One region of the Bradyrhizobium sp. ISRA436 genome, then DNA from elsewhere that is predicted to be linked to it. Evidence: predicted binding sites of a transcription regulator. Region 1 holds the regulator's gene; each other region holds the start of a gene.
The links. The regulator LexA, encoded in region 1, represses DNA repair genes until DNA is damaged. The targets are predictions, from matches to a motif close to TGTTCNNNNTGTGTTCNG.
Positions count from the first base shown of each region.

Region 1 (4,628 bases):
GACGCCCCAATCGAAGACATTGCTGCCTGCCCGCAATTTTCGTACACCGTTCATGCAATGACCACGCAACTCTCCCCCAATTCCGTCGACGTGCTGCTGTTCGATATCGGCCGCGTCGTGCTCGACATCAGCTTCGACAGGGTGATGGCGAACTGGGCGGGACACGCCGGCTGCGCGCCTGCCGATCTCGCACGGCGCTTCGTCGTCGACGACAGCTTCAAGCATCACGAGACCGGCAAGGTCGACGACGCGGCGTTCTTCGCGAACCTGCGCCGCTCGCTCGGCATCGACCTCACCGATGCGCAGTTCCTCGAGGGCTGGAACGCGATCTTCACCGGCGAGATGCCGGGTATCGCGCCGCTCCTGGCGACAGCCGCGAAGCGGATGCCGCTCTATGCCTTCTCGAACACCAACCCGGCCCACATCGCGCATTTCTCGGTCGCCTATGCCGATCTGCTCAGGCATTTTCGCAACGTGTTCCTGTCGTCGGCGATCGGCCTTCGAAAACCGGACGCCGAGGCCTATGATCATGTGGTAAGAGCGATCGGCGTGCCGGCGTCACGGATCCTGTTCTTCGACGACACGGCGGCCAATATCGAGGGTGCGCGGGCGCGCGGCCTTCATGCCATCCATGTGACATCGACGGATGACGTGGCAAGGGCACTCACCGCACTTGGAATATGAAGACCTTGGGATTTGAGGAGCCCTGCCCGTGGCCCTGATGCCGGTTGCCGATGCCCTGTCAGCCATTCTCGCCGGCGCCGAACCGCTGCCGGAGGAGATTGTCGCACTTGATGCCGCCTACCACCGCACGCTGGCGCGCGACGTCGCGGCCCGGCGCACGCAGCCGCCGCAGGCCATGTCGGCGATGGACGGCTATGCGGTGCGCGCGGCCGATGCGTCCGACCTGTCGGCCAGGCTGAAGGTGATCGGCGAAGTCGCCGCTGGACGGCCGTTCGAGCGGACGGTCGGCGCGGGCGAAGCGGTGCGGATCTTCACCGGCGGCGTGATCCCTGACGGCGCCGACGCCGTCATCATCCAGGAAGACACCCGGGCTGACCGCGACCACATCACGATCACCGAAGCCGCTGCGAAGGGGCGGCACATCCGTCCCGCGGGCGTCGACTTCCGCCAAGGCGACGTGCTGCTTGCGGCCGGCAGCCGCCTCTCCGACCGCGCGCTCTCGCTCGCTGCGGGCATGAACTATCCGGAACTCGCCGTGCGCCGTCGTCCAAAGGTCGCGGTGCTGGCGACCGGCGACGAGCTGGTGATGCCTGGCTCCTACCCCGGCCCCGGCCAGATCGTCTATTCCAACGGCTACGCACTGCGGGCGCTGGCCCGCGCCGAGGGCGCGGAGACCGTCGATCTCGGGATCGCCGCCGATACGGTGGCCGCCACCACGGCGGGTGTCCGCCGGGCGCGGGAGGCCGATGCCGACATCCTGATCACCACCGGCGGCGCCTCGGTCGGCGACCATGATCTCGTCAAGCAGTCGCTCGAGGCTGAGGGCGTCCAGATGGCGTTCTGGCGGATCGCGATGCGGCCGGGCAAGCCGATGATGCATGGCCGGCTGGGAACAATGCGGGTGATCGGCCTGCCCGGAAATCCGGTGTCGTCCTATGTCTGCGCCTTCCTGTTTCTGGTGCCGTTGATTCGCGCCCTGAGCGGGCGAAAAGTGATCCATCATGTCCGCGACAGCGCCCTGCTTGGCCGTGACCTCGCCGCCAACGATCAGCGCGAGGACTATCTCCGTGCGCGGCTCGAAGAGCGCGACGACGGCACGCTGATCGCGACACCCGTCACCCAGCAGGACAGCTCGCTGTTGGGGAATCTTGCTGCGGCACGGGCACTTGTGATCCGTCCGCCGTTCGCGCCGGCGGCCGTCAAAGGCGAGGCGTGCGAGATCCTGACACTGCCTGAGTGAGGCTTTGCGACCGCACCAATCTGGCGCGAGCGGCTGCATTCACCGGAAATTAAGTGGTTGCGGAACACATATCGAACATATAGTGTCCGTTCATGATTTGTTTCGAGTACTGGTGTCTACAAATGGGAGCGCACTGAGGAGTGTCGCAAGTCTCGCGCTCCCGAGGTCAGGCTCCCTGAAGGTCTCGGAATCGAACGACGCTATCAACCGGGGGAATACTCGAGATGCTCACGCGCAAACAGTACGAACTTCTGCGTTTCATCAATGAACGTCTGAAGGAGGCCGGCGTCCCGCCCTCTTTCGACGAGATGAAGGATGCGCTCGACCTGCGCTCGAAGTCCGGTATCCACCGCCTCATTACAGCGCTGGAGGAGCGCGGTTTCATCCGCCGCCTGCCGAACCGCGCCCGCGCCATCGAGGTGATCAAGCTTCCCGAACTCTCTGCCGGCGGCGGCAACGGCCGCCGCGGCTTCACCCCGAGCGTTATCGAGGGCACGCTCGGCAAGCGCTCCAGCACGCCGCAGATCGCCGAGGATGACGGCAACCGTCCGGTCGCCGTCCCTGTCATGGGCCGGATCGCGGCCGGTACGCCGATCGAGGCGCTGCAGACCCGCAGCCACACCATCAGCGTGCCGCCGGACATGCTCGGCGCCGGTGAACATTACGCGCTGGAGGTACGTGGCGACTCCATGGTCGACGCCGGTATCCTCGACGGCGACATGGCGCTGATCCAGCGCAATGACACCGCCAATACCGGCGACATCGTGGTGGCGCTGATCGACGAGGAGGAAGCGACGCTGAAGCGCTTCCGCCGCCGCGGCGCGTCGATCGCGCTGGAGCCTGCCAACACCGCCTATGAAGTGCGCATTCTGCCGCCAAATCGCGTACGGATCCAGGGCAAGCTGATCGGGCTCTATCGCAAATACTGACCGCGCGGCATGTCCAGGCCGTGACCGCGTGCAGCGCGGCGTGCCTTCGTGCAGTCGAACATGTGTTGTGAGGGAACGAGCGAGGCGCAGCGCCGTTGCTTCATGGACTGCGCTGCGTGAGTGCCTCCGGCGCGTCCCAATACCACCGGGACGCTGTAGCGCGTTTGTGATCGGAGCCTTCCGCAGCCAGTCGTACAATCGCCCAGAAACGAGAACATACTCGTTTGCTGTCGTCCACTCTGGTAGAGGCCTGCGCCTCAGGAGAGGCACGGGTCGCTATCTCGAAATGAGGAGCCATCCGATGTGTGACTATAGTCTGCACGCCGTGGCATCGCGCCCCGCCGTTGTCGGAGAGACGCTGATCACCACGACATTCCGCGGCACGTCAACCCGCGGCTTTGCTTCGGAGAGCGATCCAAATGTCGCGGTCTGCATGCTTCCCGGCACCGAGCTCGCGTTCGTCGAGAACGTGCGCTACGACAGCCGCTGGATCTGGACCAAGACGATCGGCTTCCGCGTTGGCGTGTTCAACGAAGTCGAGCCCGACGTTCCCGATCGCCATCATGATGCGGTCGAATTCCCCGACGGCAGCCATGTGCTGGTGACCCAGCTCGTCGAAGGACAGCACGTCACCGTACTGCAGCTACCCGCTCTTCACCCGCCTGTCGTCGAGAAACCGAAGGTGGTCGAGCGGCGGCCCTCTGCATTCGCGTCGCTGTTTTTGGGTTGAGCGCATCATGGCCGCAGGATGAGTTTGGACCTGCGGCATGTGACCTAACCGATTTCGAGCGACCCCGGACTTCGGGTTCCGGGGCGCGTCTGGGGATTTGCGTCGGACGGCGCCTTGGCGCATCATCGCTCACGGACAAGGACGTGCTCGGTGGTCGACAAGGTCACATGGCAAAAGGCTGGACGCGTCACGGAGCCGGGCCGCTACATGTTCCGGTTCGGCTGGCTGACGGTGACGGCTGACGACCTGAAGGTCTGGCAGCAATTCCCCGAAGCGACGTTTACCCTAGTCAAGAAGCCCGACGCCGATCCTGACTCGGACGAGTATCACCTCGGCGCCTTTGACCTGCCGACCCATCCCCTCCCCGATCAGCACTAATCGTCGCCCTGCAGATCGGCCTCCGCCGGGGTCGCATCCACCGCCGGGCGCGGCGCGCGGCCGGGCGGGCGCAGCGCGGTCTCGCTCTCGGTGTCGCCGGGAACCGCCGGCGACCATGGCCGGTCGATCCCGCCGGGCCTGACCGCATCGACGGCAAAGCCATCGCGAGTGCGACGCAGCACCAGCGCGCCGTGGCGCCGCAGCCGTTCGGCATCGATCACCGAGGCCGCGCAGCCCTGCGGCGCCGGCCGTGCCGTCACGATCAGCGCCGCACGCTCGCAATCGTCGGCCAGCGCCGCGGGCCGCATCGCCAGCGAAACGAGCATGCCGCCCGCGCCCTGGGTCACACAGCCGTTCTCGTCGCAGGAGACGCCGTCCGCGAGCGAGGGGTCGGCCGCCGTGCGCGCGTCGGCATCCGCCGCCAGCCATTCTTTGACCAGGAAGGCGTCCTTGCCGCTCCGCATCAGATGCAGCCGCCCGTCGCCGCCGCGGACCGCCACATTGCGGCCGTCGGCCGCGACCAGCACGTCCGGCTGCGGCACCCGCACCGCCCAGATCAGCGCCACCGCAAGCAGGGCCGCGCCGGACCAGCGCAACGGCGTGCGCAACAACCCGAGCAGGACGAGGCCGGCGCTCGCCACGATCAGCGGTCCGGTGCCGAACGCGG
Region 1 covers NZ_CP094519.1:3,576,042-3,580,669, reverse strand. Annotated here, with positions in the region: gene MTX23_RS16975 (HAD family phosphatase) at 58-684, shown strand; gene glp (gephyrin-like molybdotransferase Glp) at 713-1,924, shown strand; gene lexA (transcriptional repressor LexA) at 2,149-2,853, shown strand; gene MTX23_RS16960 (hypothetical protein) at 3,155-3,583, shown strand; gene MTX23_RS16955 (hypothetical protein) at 3,734-3,961, shown strand; gene MTX23_RS16950 (ComEC/Rec2 family competence protein) at 3,958-4,628, opposite strand, start outside.

Region 2 (4,628 bases), 2.1 Mb from region 1:
CGCGGCGCGCGCGAGGTGCGGCGCGCGGCGCAGGCGTTTATCGAGATGAAGGCGCGCGTCGAGCGTTCGATCGAGCAACGCACCGCGATGCTGGCCGGCGTCTCACATGACCTGCGCACCATCCTGACACGCTTCAAGCTGGAGCTCGCCTTGCTCGGCGAAGGCCCCGAAATCGAGGCGATGCGCAAGGATGTCGACGAGATGTCGATGATGCTGGAGGACTATCTCGCCTTCGCCCGTGGCGATTCCGGCGAGGTCGCGCAGCCGACCGACATGGCGATGGCGCTGGAGGAGTTGCGCAGCGACGCCGAACGCCATGGCCACACCGCGACGGTAGCGTTCCACGGCCTGCCGGTCGTGACGGTGAAACCGGCATCGTTCAAGCGCTGCCTCGGCAACCTCGTCTCCAATGCAGCGCGCCATGCCAACACGATCTCGATCACCGGCCATCGCGACCACCGCTATCTCACCGTGACCGTCGACGACGACGGGCCCGGCATTCCGGCAAACATGCGCGAAGAGGTGTTCAAGCCGTTCCTGCGGCTCGACGATGCCCGCAACCAGGACGAAGGCGGCAGCGGGCTTGGACTTGCGATCGCGCGCGACATCGCGCGCTCGCATGGCGGCGATATCATGCTCGGCGAAAGTCCGATGGGCGGGTTGCGAGCAGCCGTGCGGGTGCCGGTCTAGCGAGTATCTGAGGCAGATCCGCGATCCTGAGGTGCGAGCGCTTGCGAGCCTCGAAGGATGCACGGCCACCGTCCAGGCCGGCGTGCTTCCAGACGCGCGCTTTGCGCGCTCCTCAGCATGACGGAGATAAAATTCAGGCGCGCGGCAACGCTGAATGCGGCACCCTACTTCTGCTTGGGCAGGAGCCCCTTCAGCTTTTCCATGTCCTTGACGTTCATCTTCATGCCGCCGGGCATGATCATGTCGCCGGGCTTCTGGTCGCTCTTGCACGCGCCGAGCCACTTCGCCTCGATCATCGTCGTGCTGTCGCGCGCGCCGGACGGGCCACCCTCCACGTGCGAGGTGCTTTTGACGGTATAGGCCGAGTTGAAGTCGCCGGCGATCTCGGCATGCGAGGTCACCGTCACACCGGCGACGCCACAGACGCTGTCGCTGACATAGCCGGTGGCAGTCTTCTGGATGTCCTGCTTGGAGCAGACCTGCTTCGCCATCGGCGCGGCCGTCGTGCTCATCTCCTTGTCGGTGGACTCGTCGGTGCAGTGCTGCATAGTCATTTCCGGCATCGACGAGCCGGTCTTGACCATCTTCATCTCCCACAGGCCCGCCTTGCGGGTCGGCAGATCGACCGCGCTGGCAGCGCCGGCCGACAACACCAGGCAAACGGCCGAACCAAGCAAAGCAAGACGTCGCACCATAGCGATTGACTCCCGGTTACCGATCGCAGGGTTCGACGGCGCTCAGTAGCGCGTACGCAACGGCCGATGTGCGGAGCCGTAGGGCACCCAGCGGCAGGCAAACGAGATGTAGCCACCCGGATAGGACTGTACGGAGAGGAATTTCACCACCTTGCCGTAGGAGGCACAGTGATCGACGGCGAGCAGCCGCGCATCGGTCTGCATCGCCAGCGAGTAGGCGATAATACCGCCGGTATCATTGCCCTTGAACGGCGGTACCGGCTGCAGCCAATCGGCCCGCGCCGGCACGACGGCCAGCATCCCGCAAACGGCAACCAGGCACGCGGCCAATTTCCTTCGCATCGGAGACTCCATTTCGCCTGTAGCCAACATAGAGCGCGCCGGCGGTCGTGAAAAGAACGCGCGGTTCGCCGAAGTGGACTTCTCCGCAGGTGTTGCCGCGCTGCACTTGACCTTGTCGGGGCTTCACGGCACCGTCCGCCACATCGGATTATCGGGTGGATTCCCATGCGCGACCTGTTCATGTCAGCCAAAAAGCTCGGTGTTGGTGCCGCGCTCGCGTTCGGCCTGCTAGCCTCCGGGGGGACAGCGCAGGCTGCGAACCCGTTCGAGCTGAATTTCTGGCTGTCCGGGCCGCGCTACGACGGTAACGTCGCCCCCTGCGAGAGCGCCCTCCCCGTCATCAGCGAGCAATTCCACGAGAAGGAAGCCACCTTCTGGAATTCACCGCTGGTGATCACCGGCTACGACCGGATCCATGAGACCGCCTTCCGTCCCTGGCAATCCGACAATATCCCGCGCCGTTATTGCTCCGGCAACGTGATGCTGAGCGACGGCAAGATGCGCAAAGTGCACTTTTCGATCATCGAGGACGGCGGCTTCGCCGGCTTCAACCAGGGTGTCGAATGGTGCGTCAGCGGGCTCGACCGCGACTGGGCTTACAACCCCTCCTGCCGGGCCGCGCGACCCTGATTTCCCCACCAGATTGACGAGCCAGCGTCCGCGAGCCGTCCGCTCGCGGGCGGATGACGCATTTGTTCTTGAAATGTTCTGGTCGCCTGCTAGGTTCTAAACCGTCGAGTGAGGGAGCGTTTGATGCATCGGTTGGCCATAATTTCCCGATTTCTGGTTTCAATTGCAGCCTTGGTCCTATGCACTACGGTCACGGCATCGGCTCAGGATCGCCGACAGAACGCACCGGGTGAGTTCGATTTTTACGTGCTGTCGCTGTCGTGGTCGCCGTCCTTCTGCGAGGCGGCGAGCGAACGCGGCAACAACGGCCGCGGTACGCAAGCCCAGTGCGGCGGACGGCCGTACTCCTTTGTGGTGCACGGCCTGTGGCCGCAATATGAGCGCGGTTTCCCGGAATACTGCCAACGGCCCTCGCCGCGGCTCGCCCGCGGCATCATGAGCTCGATGCTCGACCTAATGCCGGCGCCCGGCCTGATCTACAACGAATGGGACAAGCACGGCACCTGCTCGGGCCTCGGCGAGCGCGCCTATTTCGAGACCATCCGCAAGGCGCGCGCCGCGGTGAAGATCCCCGAGGAGTTTCTGCAATTGTCGGAGCCGAAGACGATCTCGCCCGACGATCTGGAAGCCGCATTCATCAAGGTCAATCCGGGGCTCAGCAGTTCGGCGATCGCGGTCACCTGCGACAGCAGGCGGCTCAGCGAGGTGCGGATCTGCCTCAGCAAGGATCTCCAGTTCCGTTCCTGTGAAGAGATCGATCGCCGCGCCTGCCGCCGCGACCAGGTGCTGATGCCGCCGATGCGTGGCGGCTAGGACTTGGCGTTCCCGCCGCTGTGACGAGCGTCGGCGGCGCCCGAATTCGCCGGTGCTCAGCGAGCGACGGTGGACATATCGCCGTGCTCGCAACGACGTGGTAACGGCTATCGCATGAACTACCGTCACGCCTTTCATGCCGGCAACTTCGCCGACGTCATCAAGCACATCGTGCTGGTGCGCATGCTTACCTATTTGCAGGAGAAGCAGGCGGCGTTCCGCGTCATCGACACCCATGCCGGCGCCGGGCTGTACGATCTGACGTCGAGCGAAGCGCAGCGCGGCGGCGAATGGCTCACCGGCATCGCGCGGCTGATGCAGGCGCGCTTCTCCGACAAGGCGCAGCCGCTGGTCACGCCGTATCTCGACATCGTCAGGGCGTTCAATCCGAAGGCGGAGCTGAAAACCTATCCCGGCTCACCCTTGATCGCACGCGCGCTGCTACGACCGCAGGATCGCCTCACCGCCTGCGAGATCGAGCCAACGGCACGCAAGCAACTGATCGACGCGTTGCGGCGCGACACGCAGGCCCGCGTTGTCGATCTCGATGGCTGGACGGCGCTTCCTGCGTTCGTGCCACCGAACGAGCGGCGCGGCCTGGTGGTGATCGATCCGCCATTCGAGGCCAAGGACGAGTTCGAGCGGCTGGCAAAAGGGTTCTCGGAAGCGTTCGCAAAGTGGCCGACCGGCACGTATCTTTTGTGGTACCCCGTAAAATCCCGGAGGGCCACAGACGACCTCGCGCACAGCGTGGCCGCGGCGGCCGCAACAAGCAAACCGGCCGGCAAGTGCTTGCGTTTGGAATTCAGCGTAGCACCGCAGGGAACGGGCGGCGGCCTCGTTTCGACCGGGCTTTTGATGGTGAATCCGCCGTGGACGCTGGCGAGCGAGCTGAAGCTCATCCTGCCCGAACTCGAGAAGCCGTTAGGCCAGGGCGGTGCAGCCCGCTTCAGACTTGAAACGCCTAAACCTTAATCCGGCGCCCACCGAAAAGTGCGATTTGAGCGTAGTCAATCTGCGCGGAACCGTATTATGCTCATCCTGTTACGACTGGCTTTACGTTCCGCTTCCGCGAATGGTTGCGGCGGAGTGACAAGGCCGAAATAAATCCAGGCAGACCGGCGGCGTGACGCCGGCCTGTTCAGGTGGCCAAGCTTCCGACAAGCGAATGTCGGTCAACCGCTGCGCGGCGTGCGTAGCGGTGGAGCAATACGGGGGAGGAGTTTCCCGATGGCCATGACTGGGACAGTCAAGTTCTTCAACGGAGAGCGGGGCTACGGCTTCATCAAGCCTGATGATGGCGGCCGCGATGTGTTCGTTCACATCACAGCCGTCGAGCGGGCGGGATTGAAGGACCTGACTGAAGGACAGCGCATTACATTCGAGGTCGAGCCGGACAAGAAGGGCAAAGGCCCCAAGGCGGTCAACCTGGTGGTTTCATCGTGAGTGCGCGCGTGA
Region 2 covers NZ_CP094519.1:1,438,748-1,443,375, reverse strand. Annotated here, with positions in the region: gene MTX23_RS06915 (ATP-binding protein) at 1-690, shown strand, start outside; gene MTX23_RS06910 (DUF3617 family protein) at 855-1,385, opposite strand; gene MTX23_RS06905 (hypothetical protein) at 1,428-1,727, opposite strand; gene MTX23_RS06900 (hypothetical protein) at 1,893-2,357, shown strand; gene MTX23_RS06895 (ribonuclease T2) at 2,481-3,170, shown strand; gene rlmJ (23S rRNA (adenine(2030)-N(6))-methyltransferase RlmJ) at 3,285-4,145, shown strand; gene MTX23_RS06885 (cold-shock protein) at 4,401-4,616, shown strand.
Region 2: the regulator LexA is predicted to act here: its motif matches at 2,421-2,438, upstream of MTX23_RS06895 (ribonuclease T2).

Region 3 (4,628 bases), 1.1 Mb from region 1:
CTACCTCCGCGAGACGGAATGGGCGGCAAGGCCCACAGACTTTCTCGAAAGACGCACCAAGCACGGCCTTCACCTGACGCGCGCGCAACGCGATAGCTTTGAAGACTATCTGTGAGCGGAGGCCATTCGTGGAAGCTCCGGCGTAGCACGGCAGAGCTGCGCGGGCGAGGAAATCGTCCCCGCCACGCGCTTGGCATACGACGCCGTCACTGCGCCTTGGTGATATAGGGGCAGCCGCCTTCATTGAGCGGACGGAATGCCTGATCGCCGGGGATGGTCGCGAGATACTCATAGAGATCCCATTTGCTCTTGGACTCCTCCGGCTTCTTGATACGCATCAGGTACATATCGTGCACCATCCGGCCATCCTCGCGCACGACGCCGCCCTGAGCGAAGAAATCATTGACCGGCGTCTTGCGCATTTGCGCAATCACCGTTTCGGGATCAACTGAGTTCGTGGCAGCCACTGCCTTGAAATAGTGCCGCAGCGCGGAATTCACGCCGGCCTGGTAGGCCGTCGGCATCGCGCCGTGCCGCTTGAAGAACTCCTGCGAGAACGCCCGGGTCTCCGGCGTGCGGTCCCAATAGAAGGAGTCCGTGAACAGGAGATCATGCGCGTGCTGCAGGCCGAGTGCCGGCACGTCGGTGAGCGTCACCTGCAGTGCGACGACCTGCATGCTCTCGCGGATATTGAACTCATCGCCCTGAGCGACCGCGTTGCGGAAGTCGGAGCCGGCATTGGCGAGCGCCAGGATCTTGGCCCCGGACGATTGCGCCTGCAGCAGGAATGACGAGAAATCCGCGGTGTCGAAGGGATGCCGGATCGCGCCCAACACCTTGCCGCCGGCAGCGGTGACCGCCTTGCTCGCGTCGCGCTCCAGCGCCTGGCCGAACGCATAATCCGCGGTAAGGAAAAACCACGGCGTACCGCCGCGCGCGACCACGGCCTTGGCGGTGGCGTTCGAGGACGCATAGGTGTCGTAGGTCCATTGCACACTGGTTGGCGAGCATTGCTTGCCGGTAAGCTCCGATGAGCCGGAGCCCGAGATCAGGAACAGCTTCTTGCGCTCACGGGTCACGGTCTGGATGGCGAGTGCCACGGCCGAATTCACACCCTCGGCGATCACATCGACACCCTTAGTATCGATCCATTTGCGCACGATTCCGGCTGCCACGTCGGGTTTGTTTTGGTGATCGGCCGAGATGATCTCGATCCGGCGCCCCGCCACCTTGCCGCCGATTTCCTCGGCAGCCATTTGCGCCGCGACCACCGAGCCGGTGCCGTTGCCATCGGAATACTGCCCGCTCATGTCGGTGATGATACCGACGCGCAATACGCCATCTTCGGCGCGGGCCGTACTTGCCGCGAAGAAAAGGGAAGCGCCGAGCGCAATCAGTAGTGTCAATGGCGAAGCTTTGGTCCAGGTCATTTCCGTTCTCGAGTGTTGGATATCGGGGTGTCTACTGCAGGAGTCACTTGCCCGCGACAACCTCTTCCCGAGCATGGCGCTCTGCGCCATGGCGACGCTTCGACACCTCAGTTCAAGCAGAAAAATCGATCAGATGCCGCCCGAAGGAAAATGCGCGCTTATGCGAGGCTTAATCCTGCACGCGCCGCGTGCTTCGTCCGCGCGCGTATCCCTTCGAGGTCGCCGCGCAGATGTCTTCCAGTTCGGCCTCGAGAAGTCCTTTGGCGACGATCAGTGCCCGGACTGCGGCACGAGGGTCGCCGTCGCACGCCGCGATCACTTGATCGGCCGCCATATCCAGCGGGTCGCGTCTTTGCAACGTCTTCGAAACGGCCGACATGCCCAAGATTCCCGATTGACCGGCCCTCAGAATGTTCCTATTTTGTTCTCATGTCAATCGTGGCGCATCGCAACGGCATCAAGTTTTGGTCAGACGTCGCAGGTGAACGGTTGGGATGGCAACAGCAGGCACCATCCTCCACGCAGACCTGGATGCGTTTTACGCGTCGGTTGAGCAACTGCTAGACCCATCGCTGCGCGGCAAGCCCATCGCCGTCGGAGGCGGAGTCGTGCTTGCTGCTTCCTACGAAGCAAGGGCGTTCGGGATTCGTGGCGGCATGCCGGGACGGCAGGCGCGCGAGCTGTGTCCGCAGCTCACCTTTGTTGGCGGCCATTTCAAGGACTACCAGCGTCTGGGTGACGCCGCTGTCAGAGTGATCGGCGATTTCACGCCGCTCGTGGAACGCATCTCGATCGATGAGGCCTTTGCCGATGTTGCGGGCTGCACCCATCTGTTCGGTGCGCCCGCCGAAATCGCAGCGGCGATCCGCTGGCGCGTGCGCACCGAGCTTGGCCTTCCGATCTCCGTGGGTGTCGCGCGCACCAAGCATCTGGCCAAGATCGCCTCGCAGGTCGCCAAGCCTGACGGGCTTGTGGTTATAGATCCCGACAGTGAGCTGGAATTCCTGCACCAACTGTCGGTCGAGCTGATGTGGGGCGTGGGACCAGTCACCAAGGCACGGCTGGCTGCGATCGGCGTGTCGACGATTGGGCAACTTGCCAGGCTGCCCGGCTGGTCGCTCGAGCGATTGCTCGGACCGGCGGCGGGACAGAAGCTCTCGGAGCTGGCCTGGAATCGCGATCCCCGGCAACTCAAGCCTCACCATCGGGCCCGATCGGCTGGAGCGCAGTCGGCGATCGGCAAGAAGCCCGCCATTGAGCGGGTTATCCGGCCGACCCTGCTTCACCTCGCGGACCGCGTCGCGACGCGGCTCCGGGCGAAGTCCAGACCCGGTCGAACGGTCACGGTACGCGTGCGTTTCGCCGACTTGAGCTCGGTGACGCGTTCGACAACGCTCGATGCCCCGATCTCAGCCACCATGATCCTCGCTGAGCTCGCCGAAGAATTGGTGCGTGCGATCCTGGCGGATCACCCGGACGAGAAGATGATCTCATTGTTGGCGATCTCCGTATCGCATCTCGAGGAGCACTGGGATCTCGAACTCGAACTCCCGTTTGGGCTTGCAGATCAAGCGCGTCGCCCCGGAAGCAAGCTTGGCTTGGCCCGTTGGGCGGCAGACCGTGCCATCGACAAGATCCGCGATCGCTTCGGATGGGATGCGATCGGATACGGCTCGGTGGCACTTGGTGTCTCTCGTTCGGTGCCTGACGAGTTTCGCAAGCTGGCCGAGAAGGATCTCTAGTCGCTGACGGTAACATGGTCTCCGTGGAGCGCCTCTGCCCATGGCAGGCCAGCCGGAGTGCCAGGTATCTCGTTCTCTAATTCCCATAGACCGGGCAAGCCCGCCCAGATCTCACGTATCTGTCACTCATTCGGCCGGGTGGAGTTTTCGGCACGCACGGGCTACTGGTGGCTGGTAGCGGGCTTCCTGTCCTGCGACGCGGGCTTTGAGAACGGCCGGAAACATATGGGATTGCTCGATATTTTGCGGTCAAAGCGCAGCCCCGGTGGCGTGCAGCAGGGCAATGGGGCCGAGCCTTGCCGTGCGGCACCGTCTGTCGGAGTCGTGTTCGATCAAGTTTCCCTCGGCCGAGGAGGTAACCGGATTTTTGACGGCCTGTCGCTCGACCTGCGTGAGCGGCGAATTGGTCTTGTCGGCGACAACGGATCCGGCAAGAGCTCGTTGCTGCGCCTCGCCAACGGCCTGCTGTCGCCCCAACGCGGCGAGGTGATCGTCAACGGACATCGCACGACGCAGGCGGGCAGGGAACTGCATGTCGATGTCGGATTCGTGTTCCAGAATCCGGACCATCAGATCATCTTCCCGACCGTCGGCGAAGAAGTCGCCTTCGGCCTGATCGAGAGTGGTCAGACGGCGGCCCAGGCCAGGCAGGCGGCGAGCGATCTACTGGCCGATCATGGCTGCGCCGGCTGGATCGATCGCGCGATCCACGACCTGTCGGAGGGACAGAAGCAACTCGTCTGCATCCTGGCGATCCTCGCGACTGAACCGAAGATATTGCTGCTCGACGAACCATTTTCCAGCCTCGACCTGCCGACGCGGCTGTCGCTGTCGGCAAGGCTTGCGCGGTTGCCGCAGCAGATCGTCATGGCGAGTCATGACCTCGATCTGCTGCGTGACTTCGACCGTGTGATCTGGCTGGAGAAGGGCCAGGTGAGGGCTGACGGCACGCCTTCGCAGGTGCTTCCAGATTACCGAGCGCATGCCGCCGCGCGGGGCGCGTTGATGCCGGAGAGCGGCGCGGCATGATGGGCGGGTATCTTTCCCGCGTGACGTGGCTGCATCGGCTTCCGGCGGGTCTCAAGCTCTGCGCGGTCGCGGGCACGAGCATGGCGCTGTTGCCGATGCAGGACTGGCGGCTGCTCGCGCTCTGCCTTGCGTTCGTGGTCGGCGTCTATGCTGCGCTCGGCCGCGATGCCGTGCGGCGGCTCGGCCTGCTGAAGCCGATCGTTCCGCTGCTCATGATCGTCGGTGGTTTGCAGGGCTTGTCCAGCGAGTGGGACGAGGGGGCGAGCGTGGTGCTGCGACTCCTCGTCATGGTGCTTGTCGCCGATCTGGTCACAATGACGACCACGATGTCGGCGTTGATGGATGCCGTCGAGTCGCTGTTTCGGTTGCTTCGTCCACTGGGCGTCAACTCGCGAAGGATCGCGCTGTCGGTCGCGCTGGTGCTGCG
Region 3 covers NZ_CP094519.1:4,659,081-4,663,708, reverse strand. Annotated here, with positions in the region: gene MTX23_RS22095 (glycerol-3-phosphate dehydrogenase) at 1-115, shown strand, start outside; gene MTX23_RS22090 (ABC transporter substrate-binding protein) at 207-1,430, opposite strand; gene MTX23_RS22085 (hypothetical protein) at 1,600-1,809, opposite strand; gene dinB (DNA polymerase IV) at 1,925-3,172, shown strand; gene MTX23_RS22075 (ABC transporter ATP-binding protein) at 3,497-4,201, shown strand; gene MTX23_RS22070 (energy-coupling factor transporter transmembrane protein EcfT) at 4,198-4,628, shown strand, end outside.
Region 3: the regulator LexA is predicted to act here: its motif matches at 1,842-1,859, upstream of dinB (DNA polymerase IV).

Region 4 (4,628 bases), 940 kb from region 1:
GGCTCTCCAGCGGCAGATGCACGACCACGCGTTTGCCGCCGATGCGGGCGGCGATGCGGTCGATCAGCGCGGATACCTCGTCGCTGTCATGGACGGTGGCGTCGAGATCGCGCTGCTGCTGTACCACGAGCTCGGTGCGGCCGGCGGCGAGACGGATGAGATCGAAGCCGAAGCCGGGATCGAGCGGATCGTTGAGCGCATCGAGCCGCTCACGGAACAGGCGGTCGATCATCTCCGGCCGCGTCACCGGACGCCCGGTCTCGACCGCGATCGAGCGCACCGCGCCGTCGGTGCGGAAGAAGCTCGCCTCCAATTGCCGCGCGCCCTTGCCCTGCTTGTCCATCGCCGCGACCAGCATCCGGGCGAGGTTTTGCAGCGTCAGCGCGATCACGGTGTCGGTTGCAACAGGCTCGGGGAAACGCTTTTCCACGATGTAATCCGGCAGCGGCTTGCGCGGGCTGATCGGGGCATCGCCCTGCCCCAGCGCATGACTGAGCAGCGTGGTGAACGCGGCGCCGAACCGCGCCGAGATCTCGTGCGGTGCGCGCGCGGCGACATCGCCGATGGTCTTCAAGCCGGCGCGACGCAGGCCGGTCGTGATCGCGGCATCGGCGCCGAGCGCGGAAACCGGCAGCGGACCGACGGCCTGGGCCTCCTCGCCATCGGCTGTGATTTTCCCCGAGGCATGCCGCGTCAGCGTGCGCGCCGCAATCGAGGTGCCTGATATTGCGGCACTAACGGCAAAGCCGCGGCGGCTCAGCGCGTTCGTCGCGATCTGCAGCAGCGCGCGCTCGCCGCCGAACAGATGCGCGCAGCCGGTGATGTCGAGGAACAGGCCGTAAGGCGGATCCAGCGCCACCAGCGGCGTGAAGCGGTCGCACCAGTCGGCGATGTCGTTCAGCGTCTTCAGATCGGCGGCGGGATCGGCGTCGTAGACGGTGAGCTCCGGGCAGATCGCGCGCGCATTGGCGAGCGGCAGCCCGATCGACAGCCCCGCGCGCACCGCGGCCTCGTCGACGGCGTGGAGCAGGATCGCGTTGTGATCCTTTGCGACCACGACGCTGGGTGCCACTTGCGCTTCTGTCTCATTCCCTCCCCCCTTGCGGGGGAGGGGCAGGGAGAGAGGTAAGCCACATACGCCGGCGTCCGTGGTACCCCTCTCTCCAACTCTCCCCCGCAAGGGGGGAGAGAGCCCTGCCACCTCCCGAGTGGAAACTCTCTCCTCACGAAGAGCATCGCTCGTGGCGAGACCCCCACCCCAGCCCTCCCCCGCAAGCGGGAGAGGGAGCCCGACGACCTCCCGAGCGTCAACTTGCGAGACGCTGCGCTGTGCGAGCTTCCGCTTGATGCGGTCGATGGGCAGGCGTGGCAGCCACAGGCTGAGGATACGCCGACGGTTCACTGAATTGGCACTCATCACATTTCCATTCCATGATCCATCGCCCGACCGGGCCATGACGATTGCGCACGAGTTTGGCGTCGAAGCGCGGCGCGCCCCAGGCGCTGGCGGCGGTGCCAGGCGGCGAATGCGCCGCGCGCACGATCCAGCGCGTCTCCGCGGTCGAGGGGGTCGGGCTCGCCGCAATCCGCAGCACCAGCGCGGTGACGCCAGAGGCTTGCGCGGCCAAGGTCAATTTGCGGCTGGCGACGAGATCGAGCTGACGCACATTGCCCCAGACCTCGAGCACGACCGCGCCCAGCGCATCGCAGGCGAGCGCGTCGGCCGTGGTGCGCAACGCGGCATCGACATCGGCGGCGCGCACCGTGACGAGCAGGCGCGGATCGAGGCCGAGCTCGGCAAGCCCGCTCATCGACAGCGCGCCGCTTTCAAGATCGGAAAAATCCTGCCGCACCCAAACCAGCGGCTTGCGCGGTGACATCAGTCCGGCAAGCCCCGCGATGAAGCCGGTCGCGGCCCCGCCCTGATGGCCGCTCGCGAACACCTCATGCAGCACTGCGGGCACAAGTCCGCCGCGCAGCATCGCATCCGCGCCCACATGCCCGAGCGCGACGCGGTTCAGTATGGTCGCATCCGATGGCGCCTCGATGCGCGCGATGCTGCCGCGCAGGGACGCAAGCGTGCTCATGCGTGCGCCGTTCATAGCGCCGCTCCTTCCCAACCAAGATTTGAAGCCGTCACTGGTCTGAACAGAGAACCAGGGTCTGGCTCATTTGTTCATGGTATGTTCTAATATAAAGCTAACAGGACCGGCGGAGTCAATCGGATTGGTGGGATCGCCGATTCATGAGCGAAATCAAGGAGATTCAAGCGCGTCGACGCGGCCCTCACATCCTCTCCCCGCGTCACCGGACGCGCGGGCCCCGAAATGACGGCGAGACGGAAACGGAGCAGATCGCATGCATATCATCATGCTCGACAGCGACACCGATTTCGAAGGCTGGCGCAAGGCCGCGCGACGACTGGCGCTGAATGACGTGAGGCCATCTGATGTCGCGTGGACGGTGCGCGGCAAGGCCGAATTGTTTTCGTCATCTCACGCGAACGACCTGCCCGATGCGCCGCATGCGACGTTCAACGTCCCCGCCAGCTTCGTCGAGCTGGCAAGGACCGCGATCCTGCATCGCCATGACGAACGCTTCGCCCTGCTGTATCGCCTCGTATGGCGGCTGCGCAGCCATCACGATCTGCTCAGCGCGACGATCGATCCCGAGGTCGCCGAGGTTAACGCGATGGCGCGCGCGGTCTATCGCGACATGGACAGGATGCACGCGCTTGTGCGCTTCCGCGAAATCGGTCGCGAGAAGGCGCATTACGTCGCTTGGTTCGAGCCGGAGCATCACATCGTCGAGCTCGCCGCGCCCTTCTTCGCCAGCCGCTTCGCCGACATGCCGTGGTCGATCCTGACCCCCGACGTCTGCGCGCATTGGGATGGGCATGCGATCTCGATCACCTCCGGCGTTGACAAATCCGAAGTGCCGACCGAGGAGCGGCTCGAAGAGATCTGGCGGCGTCATTACAGCGGTCTTTTCAATCCCGCACGGCTGAAAGTGATGGAGATGCCGCAGGCCTATTGGAGGAACCTGCCCGAGGACTCGATCATTAAGCCCTTGCTCGAAGACGCGATGCGGATGACGAGCGGCGCCTTCATCGCAAACAAGGCGTCGAAACCGCAGGCGCCGCAAAAACCGCAGGACACGCCGATGGCCCGCAGAGACGCCCACGACACGATCGCGACGCTACGCGCCGAAGCCGCCGATTGCCGGGCCTGCCCGCTGTGGAAGGATGCAACCCAGACCGTGTTCGGCGAAGGGCCGCAAAGCGCAACCCTGATGCTGGTCGGCGAGCAGCCCGGCGACAAGGAAGATCTCGCCAGCAAGCCGTTCGTCGGTCCGGCCGGATTGATGCTCGATCGCGCGCTGGACGAGGCCGGCATCGACCGCGGCAAGGTCTACATCACCAATGCGGTGAAGCATTTCAAATTCGTGCCGCGCGGCAAGATCCGGCTGCACCAGAAGCCGAGCACGTCGGAAATCCGCGCCTGCCGTCAATGGTACGAGCGTGAACTGGCGGCCATCAAACCGGAACTGGTGGTGGCGCTCGGCGCGACGGCCGCACAGGGCGTGCTCGGCAAGATCACGCCGATCAACAGGAACCGCGGCCGCCTGATCGACCATGATGGAACCAAGGTGCTGGTCACCGTGCATCCCTCCTATCTGCTGCGGCTGCCCGATGAGGAGACCAAGGCGAAGGAATATCAACGCTTTGTCGACGACCTGAAAATCGCGGCCGGCTTGCTGCGCCGTTCCGCTCGCGCGGCCTGATGTGCCCGCGCAACAACTCGTCCCCGAAATTCACACCTTGATGTGAAAAGTCAGAAACGGGCCGAGAAAAACCTACAACCTTTAATTGATCCATGATAGTATCACAGGCTCAATAGGCATTGGGCGTCATGTTCACGCCATGACGTACCCTGAGGCCAGCGCGCTGCGCGGTTCGACTAGCCCCAACCGCGTGGCGCGCGACCTCTACCCGCCGGCCCGCCGGATCCTTTGGCCATACGCTGCCTGATCCTTCCAACGCAGCCTCCGCGGTTTCCTGGTCCGCAAGACGCAGTCCGCACCGGCGTCTGCAATCAGTGACGTTTGTTACTGATGTTACTGAAGATTGCCGCGTCTGAAATCTTCAGGGCCTGTGCGTGGATTGCATTGCAAGCAATGACTCGACCCACGCCATTATGGCCGACCGGCCGCGCCGGATTTCAATTGCTTGTCATGTGCATCGATCAAAATCGGCGCCATTGCAATAGGAGATTACCCATGAGCGACGTGGCGTTACCCGGCTCGATCGAACCTGCCTTGAAGAAAGGTCCCGATCTCGACAAGGGCTTTCACCCACTGACCGGCATCATCTACATGGGCGTGGTCTCGGCAGCGCTCCTCTTCGTCGCCTACAGCATCTACGCTGACATCGACGCCACTGGCGCTCGCGTCACCTCCTATCTCCCCTTCATCCTGCTGTTCGTCGCCCTGCTGATTGCGCTCGGCTTCGAATTCGTCAACGGTTTCCATGACACCGCAAATGCGGTCGCGACCGTGATCTACACCCGCTCGCTGCCCGCCCACGTTGCCGTGGTCTGGTCGGGCATGTTCAACCTGTTCGGCGTGCT
Region 4 covers NZ_CP094519.1:2,638,000-2,642,627, reverse strand. Annotated here, with positions in the region: gene MTX23_RS12320 (DNA polymerase Y family protein) at 1-1,072, opposite strand, end outside; gene MTX23_RS12315 (DNA repair protein) at 1,308-2,102, opposite strand; gene MTX23_RS12310 (UdgX family uracil-DNA binding protein) at 2,359-3,783, shown strand; gene MTX23_RS12305 (inorganic phosphate transporter) at 4,279-4,628, shown strand, end outside.
Region 4: the regulator LexA is predicted to act here: its motif matches at 2,174-2,191, upstream of MTX23_RS12315 (DNA repair protein).